DNA from 2 places in the Amnibacterium soli genome. Region 2 is predicted to be linked to the other one. Evidence: predicted binding sites of a transcription regulator. Region 2 holds the regulator's gene; the other holds the start of a gene.
What was found. Region 2 encodes HspR, which represses chaperone genes until heat shock. Its sites were predicted from a motif close to AAGTTGAGTCNNNNNGACTCAACTT; they were not measured.

Region 1: a site for HspR is predicted at 2,717-2,741, ahead of ABEA53_RS04525 (ATP-dependent Clp protease ATP-binding subunit). Genes of this name have one in related genera too.

The regions. Positions count from the first base shown of each region.
Region 1 covers NZ_BAABLP010000002.1:112,090-116,497, reverse strand. Annotated here, with positions in the region: gene ABEA53_RS04545 (PQQ-dependent sugar dehydrogenase) at 1-1,109, shown strand, start outside; gene ABEA53_RS04540 (VOC family protein) at 1,172-1,594, shown strand; gene ABEA53_RS04535 (hypothetical protein) at 1,641-1,937, shown strand; gene ABEA53_RS04530 (hypothetical protein) at 1,957-2,514, opposite strand; gene ABEA53_RS04525 (ATP-dependent Clp protease ATP-binding subunit) at 2,758-4,408, shown strand, end outside.
Region 2 covers NZ_BAABLP010000004.1:180,620-185,027, forward strand. Annotated here, with positions in the region: gene ABEA53_RS10345 (nucleotide exchange factor GrpE) at 1-410, shown strand, start outside; gene ABEA53_RS10350 (DnaJ C-terminal domain-containing protein) at 414-1,403, shown strand; gene ABEA53_RS10355 (heat shock protein transcriptional repressor HspR) at 1,483-1,905, shown strand; gene ABEA53_RS10360 (ATP-dependent Clp protease ATP-binding subunit) at 2,013-4,181, shown strand; gene ABEA53_RS10365 (alkaline phosphatase family protein) at 4,277-4,408, shown strand, end outside.

The sequences.
Region 1 (4,408 bases), on a different contig from region 2:
ACGGCGCGCGGCTCGCGGCGTGGACGCCCGACGGGCGACTGCTCGTCTCCCGTCCCGAGTCGGGCGACGTGCAGGTGCTCACGCCCGGCAGCGACCCGCAGGCGGTCCCGCGCACCACGACGCTCGTGTCGGGGCTGAACCGCCCGCACGGGATGGCGTTCCGCGGCGACACGCTCTACGTCGCGGAGAGCGATCGGGTCAGCGCCTACGACTACGCCGACGGCGCGGTCTCCGGCCGCCGAACCGTGGTCGCGGGCCTGCCCGACGCCAGCACGCCCGAGCTGCGGGGCGCGTACGCCCACGCGCTGAAGAGCGTGGCGGTCGGCACCGACGGCGCGCTGTACGTGTCGGTCGGCAGCACCGGCAACGCCTCCGCGGAGGACCGCTCCGCCTCCCCCGAGCGCGCGTCGATCCTGCGCGTGCAGGGCGGGCGGACGACCGTCTTCGCGCGCGGGGTGCGCAACGGCACGGGGCTCGCGATCGCGCCGGACGGCGCCGTCTGGACCGCGGTGAACAACCGCGACCGCATCGCCTACCCCTACGACCGCGCCTACGACGGCTCGGGCGGCTCCGACCTCGGCGCCGTGCTGCAGCCCTACGTGAACGACCATCCGCTCGAGCCCGTCGCGAAGCTGACCGCGGGGCGCGACCTCGGCTGGCCCTACTGCAACCCCGACCCGGACGTCGATCCCGGGGCGGCCGGCACCGCCTTCGCGTTCACCAATCGCGGGTTCGTGCGGGACCGCGAGACGAACGCGGACGGCAGCCGGCTCGACTGCGACGCGCTCCCCCGCGTGGAGCAGGGGCTCCCCGCGCACTCCGCACCGCTCGGCATGAGCTTCGTCGGCGCCGGGGTGGTGCCGGCCGGTCCGGGCGCCCTGGTCGGCGTGCACGGCTCCTGGAACCGCACGCCGCCGCGCGCGCCGGAGGTCGCCTTCCTGCCGTGGCGCGACGGCACCCTGCAGCCCGCGCAGCCGCTGCTCACCGGCTTCCAGGCCGCGGACGGCAACCGCTGGGGGCGCCCGGTCGCCGCCGTCGCCGGGCCGGATCGTGCCGTCTACGTCACCGACGACGAAGCCGGCGCGGTCTACCGCATGGCCCCCTCCTGACCCTCGACCCGCACGGGCGGTGCTGCCAAGGTGGAGCCACCCGATCGAGTGGAGGAGCCGACGTGACCGCGAACCTGAACCCGTACCTGAACTTCCGGGGCACCGCCCGCGATGCGCTCGCCTTCTACCAGTCCGTCTTCGGCGGCGAGCAGCGCGTCAGCTCGTTCCGCGACTACGGCATGCCCGTCGCGGAGGGCGAGGAGGACCTGCTCATGCACGGCCAGCTCCAGGGGCCGAACGCCCCGCTGCTGATGGTGTCCGACGTGCCGAGCCACATGCCGTACACGCCCGGCGAGAACACCTTCTCCGTCTCCCTCTCCGGCGACGACGAGACGCTGCTCTCCCGCTGGTGGACCGCGCTCAGCGAGGGCGCCGACATCGCCCAGCCGCTCGAGAAGGCACCGTGGGGCGACAGCTTCGGCATGCTGACCGACCGGTTCGGCGTCTCCTGGCTGATCAACATCGCCGGGAGCCCGACGGCGTGAGCCGCTCCCGGCGGGCTCCGGTGGAGGAGCGGGCAGGATCGGAGGCGTGAACCGTCTGCTCGTGCCCCTGCTCACCTCCGCCGGCCTGCTCGGCGGCTACGGCGTCGCCCGCGCCACCGGGGTCCGGGCCGCGGGAGGCGGCGTCCTCGGCGCCGTCGGGGCGGCCGTCTTCGTGCTCGTGAACCGCAGCGGCGGTCCGTGGCGCGCCGCAGCGGTCGTGCTGATCTACCTGGGCGCGTTCGGCGGCTCGCACCCGCTCGCGAAGCGCCTCGGAGCGTGGCAGTCGGTGCTCGCCGTCGCCGGTGCGACCGCGGTGCCCGCCGCGCTGCTCGCCGAGCGCTGAGCCCGCGCGGGGCCGGCGACTAGAAGAGCTGCAGCGCCGCGAAGTACGCGACGACCAGCGCGATGACGCCGGACAGGGTCGCGAAGGTGATGCGCGCCCTCCAGCGGCCGGGGAATCCGCCGACGAGCTGCGCGAGCAGCCCGGTGACGAACAGCGCCGCGAAGGAGCCGAGGAACGCGCCGCCGACGAGCAGCGCGGCCATCACGGGGTCGCCGGGGCTCTCGAACTCGACGTAGATGAAGAAGATGGCCGCGATGTGCAGCGGCAGGCTCATCGCCGTCAGCACCGCGAACGCCAGGACGCCGAGCGTGCGGCGGGGCGCGGGGTTCCGTCGGTCGGCGCGCGCGGCGGGCTGCTGCGGCTCGGGCCGGAGCGCCGGGTGCTGCGCGACCGGCGCCTGACGAGGAGCCTGCTGCTCGTACGGGTAGGTCGAGGTCGCGCGCGGCTGCTCGTACGGGTACACCGAGGGCGAGGTGCGCCTGGGCGGCTGATCCGGGGTCCGGTTCGCCGTCTGCGGGTACGCCGCGCTCGGCTGCCCGCGGTACAGGCGGGGGTCGTGCGGTCGGCTGCTGTCCACGTTCCTACGCTCTCATCGACGGCTCGCGGTGTGGGGACACCCGCCGGGACCGTGCCCCGACCGTGACCTCGGGATGATCCTTCCCCGGACGGGGGACGGAAGCACCGCGACTGGCCGGTGCGCGCCGATTCGGGTGCCGGCGGCGGCGGCCGTCCGTCGAACCCGTGGCGGGAAGCGGGAATGCGGAGGGCACTCCTGCGTTGACTTGAGTCGAAGGCGCTCAAGTTCCACTAGGAGGACCCTTTGCCTCAGTACTTCGGCTCCGGCGACGACGGACGTTTCGACGATGAGCTGGCAGCAGCCCTGTCGCGGATGCTCAGCGGTCAGCGTTCCGGCCGCCCCATCGACATCTCCCGCCTGCTCAGCAAGCGGACCCACGAGCTCCTCGGCGGCGCCGTCCGCTACGCCGTCGAGCACGGCCACGACGAGGTCGACTCGCTGCACCTGCTGCGCGGTCTCGTCCTCACGGAGGAGGGCGAGAGCACCCTCCGCGCCGCCGGGATCGACGTGGACGGGCTCGTCCGCGCGATCGAGCAGCGCATGCCCGCCGGCGGCTCCGCCCGCACGGACGGCACTCCGTCGCTGACGGGCGCCGCGCAGCGCTCGCTGCTCGAGGCCGCACAGGTCGCCCGGGCCTCCGGCTCCACCTACGTCGACCCCGAGCACCTGTTCTTCGCGTACGTCGCGAACCAGCAGGGCACCCCCGGCCAGCTGCTCGCGTCGTTCGGCGTCACGCCCGACTCGCTGCAGTCGATCGCGGAGCACGCCGCCGAGGCCCGCGAGGTCGCCGAGTCCGAGACCGGCACCCCGACGCTCGACAAGTACGGCGTCGATCTCACCGCGAAGGCGGAGGCGGGCGGACTCGACCCGGTGATCGGCCGCGCGCTCGAGATCGAGCAGACCGTCGAGATCCTGCTGCGGCGCACCAAGAACAACCCGGTGCTGATCGGCGAGCCCGGCGTCGGCAAGACCGCGATCGTCGAGGGCCTCGCTCAGCGCATCGTGGACGGCGACGTGCCCGAGGCGCTGCGCGGCAAGCGCGTCGTCTCCCTCGACCTGCCCGGCATGGTCGCGGGCACCCGCTTCCGCGGCGACTTCGAGGAGCGCATCACCAAGGTCGTGTCCGAGATCGCCGAGCACAAGGACGAGCTGCTCGTCTTCCTCGACGAGATCCACACGGTCGTCGGCGCGGGCGCCGGCGGCGAGGGCGGCATGGACGCGGGCAACGTGCTCAAGCCGCGCCTGGCGCGGGGCGACCTGCACCTGATCGGCGCGACCACGCTGAAGGAGTACCGCCGGATCGAGAAGGACGCCGCGCTCGAGCGCCGCTTCCAGCCCGTGACCATCGGCGAGCCGTCCGTCGAGGACGCCGTGCGCATCCTCGACGGGCTGAAGTCCCGGTACGAGGAGCACCACGGGGTGCGCTTCACCGACGAGGCCGTCCGCGCCGCCGTCGAGCTGTCGCACCGCTACGTGACCGACCGGTTCCTGCCCGACAAGGCGATCGACCTGATCGACCAGGCCGGCGCCCGCCGTCGGCTCGCCCTCGGCGTGCGCGTGGACGTGGCCGCCCTGCAGGCGCGGGTCGCCGAGCTCGAGGCGGACAAGGGCCGCGCGGTGGCCGACGAGCGGTACGAGGAGGCGTCGCACCTCCGCGACGAGATCGAGGCCGTGCAGGCGCGCATCGCGTCGGCGGACTCGGCGCCGAGCAGCACGGACGAGGCCGCCGTGGTCGACGAGGCGGAGATCGCCGGCGTCGTCTCCCGGTCGACCGGCATCCCGGCCACCCGCCTCACCGAGGCCGACCGGTCCCGGCTCGCGAAGCTCGAGTCCGAGCTGCACGAGCGCGTGATCGGCCAGGACCCGGCCGTCTCCGCGATCGCCAAGGCCGTCC
Region 2 (4,408 bases):
AGCACCTCGCCGACCTGCGCCGCGTGACGGCGGAGTACGCCAACTACCGGCGCCGCACCGAGCGCGAGCGCGACGCGCTGCGCGACCGTGCCACGGGCGACGCCGCGCGGGCGTTCCTGCCGGTGCTCGACGACCTGGACCGGGCGGAGGCGCACGGCGACCTCGCCGAGGGCGGCCCCCTCACCGCGATCGCGCAGAAGCTGCGCGGCGCCGTCGCGAAGCTCGGCATCACGCCCTACGGCGAGAAGGGCGAGCTCTTCGACCCGCACCAGCACGACGCGATTTTCCAGCGGGAGAGCCCCGACGTGACCAGCCCCACCGTGTCCGACGTGGTCGAGCGCGGCTACCGCATCGGCGAGACGACGCTCCGCGTGGCGAAGGTCGTCGTCGACACCCCCTCCGGGAGCTGAGCCGTGGCGAGTCAGGACTGGTTCGAGAAGGACTTCTACGCGGTCCTCGGAGTCGACAAGTCCGTCTCGCAGGCCGACCTGAAGAAGGCCTACCGGAAGCTCGCGCGGCAGTACCACCCCGACTCGAACCCCGGCGACGCGAAGGCGGAGGCGCGGTTCAAGGAGATCTCCGAGGCGTACAGCGTGCTGTCCGACGAGGAGCAGCGGCAGGAGTACGACCAGATCCGGGCCATGGGCTCGGGCGCCCGCTTCACGGCGGGCGGGGCCGGCGGCCAGAGCGGCGGCGGCTTCGAGGACGTGTTCGGCAACCTGTTCGGGCAGGGCACTCGCACGAGGACCAGCACCCGCGGAGGCGGGTTCGAGGACATCCTCGGCGGGATGTTCGGCAACGGGGGAGGCTTCGGCCAGACCTCGGGCGGGTTCCGCGGGTTCGGGGGGCCCACCCCCGGGCGCGAGGTGACCGCCACGACGAGCATCGACTTCCTCACCGCCACGAAGGGCGACACCGTCACCCTGTCCGGCGGCAACGGCAAGCCGATCACCGTCCGCATCCCGGCCGGCGTGACCGACGGCCAGAAGCTCAAGCTGCGGGGCAAGGGCGAACCGAGCCCCGACGGCGGCGAGCCGGGCGACCTCGTGCTCACGGTCCGCGTGGACAAGCACCCGGTCTTCGAGCGCGAGGGCCTCAACCTCAGGGTGAACGTTCCGGTGACGTTCGCGGAGGCGGCCCTCGGCGCGACGATCGAGGTGCCCGTGCTCGGCGGCGACCCGGTGCGCATGAAGGTGCCGGCCGGCACCTCCAGCGGCCAGGTGCTGCGGCTGAAGGGCCGCGGCGTCGAGACGCCGAAGGGCACGGGCGACCTGCTGGCCCGGGTCGAGGTCGCGGTGCCGAGCCACCTGTCCGCGGCGCAGAAGGAGGCGCTCGACGCCTTCGCCGCCGCCTCCGGCGACGACAACCCGCGCGACGACCTGCTGGCCAGGGCCCGCGCATGACCGGTCGTGTCCACGGATCAGGGGAATCGGCCGGACCGATTCCCCCGATCCGCGGACACCGACGACAGCTGGAGCAGTGATGGAAGCGGACGACCCGATCTTCCCCATCGCCGCGGCCGCGGAGCTCGCGGGCATGCACCCGCAGACGCTGCGGCAGTACGACCGGCTCGGCCTCGTGGTGCCGCGCCGCACCTCCGGCAAGTCCCGCCGCTACTCGCTGCGCGAGGTCGCGCAGCTGCGGGAGGTGCAGCGCCTGTCGAGCGAGGGCGTCTCGCTCGAGGGCATCAAGCGCGTGCTCGAGCTCGAGAACGAGGTCGTGAGCCTGCGCGACCGGGTGCGCCAGCTCGAGACGGCGCTCGCCAACGAGCTGCTGTCCCGCCCGGGCGCCCGCGTGTTCGCGTCGTCCCCCCAGGGAGACGTGGTGCCGTTGCGGCACGGCACCCGTGCCGCTCGTCGCACCGAGGTGATGGTGTGGCGCCCTCGCTCCATCGAGTCGGAGTAGGGTCGGAATACACCTGAGCGTGGTGCGCTCAACTCTGCAGGAGTCGGATCCGCGAGAGCGGACGCCGACGGACCTCCTCCATCCGCTTCCTCCTGAAGGCAGGACACATGGCCAACATGCGCGGCGCGGCTGCTCCGCAGGAGAACGCCAAGAGCGCCCTCCAGCAGTACGGCATCAACCTCACCGAGATCGCGCGAGCCGGCAAGCTCGACCCGGTCATCGGTCGCGACAGCGAGATCCGCCGGGTGAGCCAGGTGCTCACGAGGCGCACCAAGAACAACCCCGTGCTGATCGGCGAGCCCGGCGTCGGCAAGACCGCCGTCGTCGAAGGGCTCGCGCAGCGCATCGTCGCCGGCGACGTCGCCGACTCGCTGAAGAACAAGCAGCTCGTCTCCCTGGACCTGGCCGCCCTGGTCGCCGGCGCGAAGTACCGCGGCGAGTTCGAGGAGCGGTTGAAGGCCGTGCTGAAGGAGATCAACGACTCCGACGGCCGCATCATCACCTTCATCGACGAGCTGCACACCCTCATGGGCGCCGGCGGCGGCGAGGGCAGCGTCGCGGCGTCGAACATGCTGAAGCCGATGCTCGCCCGCGGCGAGCTGCGCATGATCGGCGCGACGACGCTCAACGAGTACCGCGAGTACATCGAGAAGGACGCCGCGCTCGAGCGCCGCTTCCAGCAGGTGTTCGTGGGCGAGCCCTCGGTCGAGGACTCCGTCGCGATCCTCCGCGGGTTGAAGGAGCGCTACGAGGCGCACCACAAGGTCGCGATCGCCGACTCGGCGCTCGTCGCGGCCGCCTCGCTCTCGAACCGCTACATCTCCTCCCGCCAGCTGCCCGACAAGGCGATCGACCTGATCGACGAGGCGGCGAGCCGGCTGCGGATGGAGATCGACTCCGCCCCGGTCGAGATCGACGAGCTGCGACGCTCCGTCGACCGGTTGAAGCTCGAGGAGCTGGCCCTCAAGCGCGAGAAGGACGACGCCTCCCGCGACCGCCTCGAGAAGCTCAGGGCGGACCTCGCCCGTCGCGAGTCGACCCTGAAGGAGCTGCAGACGCGGTGGGACCGCGAGCGCGCGGACCTCAACCGCGTCGGGAACCTGAAGGAGAAGATGGACGGGCTGCGCATGCGCGCGGACCGGGCGCAGCGCGAGGGCAATCTGGAGGAGGCCTCCCGCCTGCTCTACAGCGAGATCCCCGTGATCGAGCGCGACCTCGCGGCCGCCGAGCGCGCCGAGGACGACCCCGACGTGCAGCGCATGGTCAACGACCACGTCACGGACGAGGACATCGCCGCGGTCGTCGCCCAGTGGACGGGCATCCCGATGGGGCGCCTGCTGCAGGGTGAGACGCAGAAGCTGCTGCGCCTCGAGGCCGAGCTCGGCAAGCGCCTGATCGGCCAGAAGGCGGCCGTGCGCGCCGTCGCGGACGCGGTGCGCCGCACCCGCGCGGGCATCGCCGACGCCAGCCGGCCCACCGGCTCGTTCCTGTTCCTCGGCCCGACCGGCGTCGGCAAGACCGAGCTCGCCCGGGCGCTCGCCGAGTTCCTGTTCGACGACGAGCGCGCCATGGTGCGCATCGACATGAGCGAGTACGGCGAGAAGTTCTCCGTCTCGCGCCTGGTCGGCGCCCCTCCCGGCTACGTCGGCTACGAGCAGGGCGGCCAGCTGACGGAGGCCGTGCGGCGCCGTCCGTACTCGGTGATCCTGCTCGACGAGGTCGAGAAGGCGCACCCGGAGGTGTTCGACGTCCTGCTGCAGGTGCTGGACGACGGCCGCCTCACCGACGGCCAGGGCCGCACGGTCGACTTCCGCAACACGATCCTCGTCCTCACGTCGAACCTCGGCAGCCAGTACCTCACCGACCCGTCGCTGTCGGCGGAGCAGAAGGAGGAGGCCGTCCAGGCGATGGTGCGGCAGGCCTTCAAGCCGGAGTTCGTGAACCGCCTCGACGACATCGTGGTGTTCCAGACGCTGACCGAGGACGACCTCGCGCAGATCGTCGAGCTGTACATCGACCGGCTGTCGCGCCGGCTCAGCGACCGGCGGCTGCAGCTGGCGGTGACGCCGGAGGCGCGGCGCTGGCTCGCGGAGCGCGGCTACGACCCGATGTACGGCGCCCGGCCGCTGCGCCGCCTCATGCAGCGGGAGATCGACGACCGCCTCGCGCGGGCGCTGCTCGCCGGCGAGGTGCGCGACGGCGACGCCGTGCGGGTGGACGTGGACCCGGTGGACGACGCCCTCGTCGTCGGCCGCTTCGAGGTCCCGGTCGCCTGACGACCCTCCCGGATCCGGTGCTGCGGCGCACCACCGGATCCGGGACGACCCCTGCTGGTCGCCTGCCGGACACCTGGGGTCGGTAGCCAGGCCCGGTGGACCGCCTGCACCTGCTGCTCGTCGGCGTCGACGGGCTGCGGCTCGACCTCGCCACGCGCGCCCGCGCCCCGCACCTGCACGCGCTGCTGGCGCGCGGCGCCGAGACGCGCATGACGATGCCGGTGCCG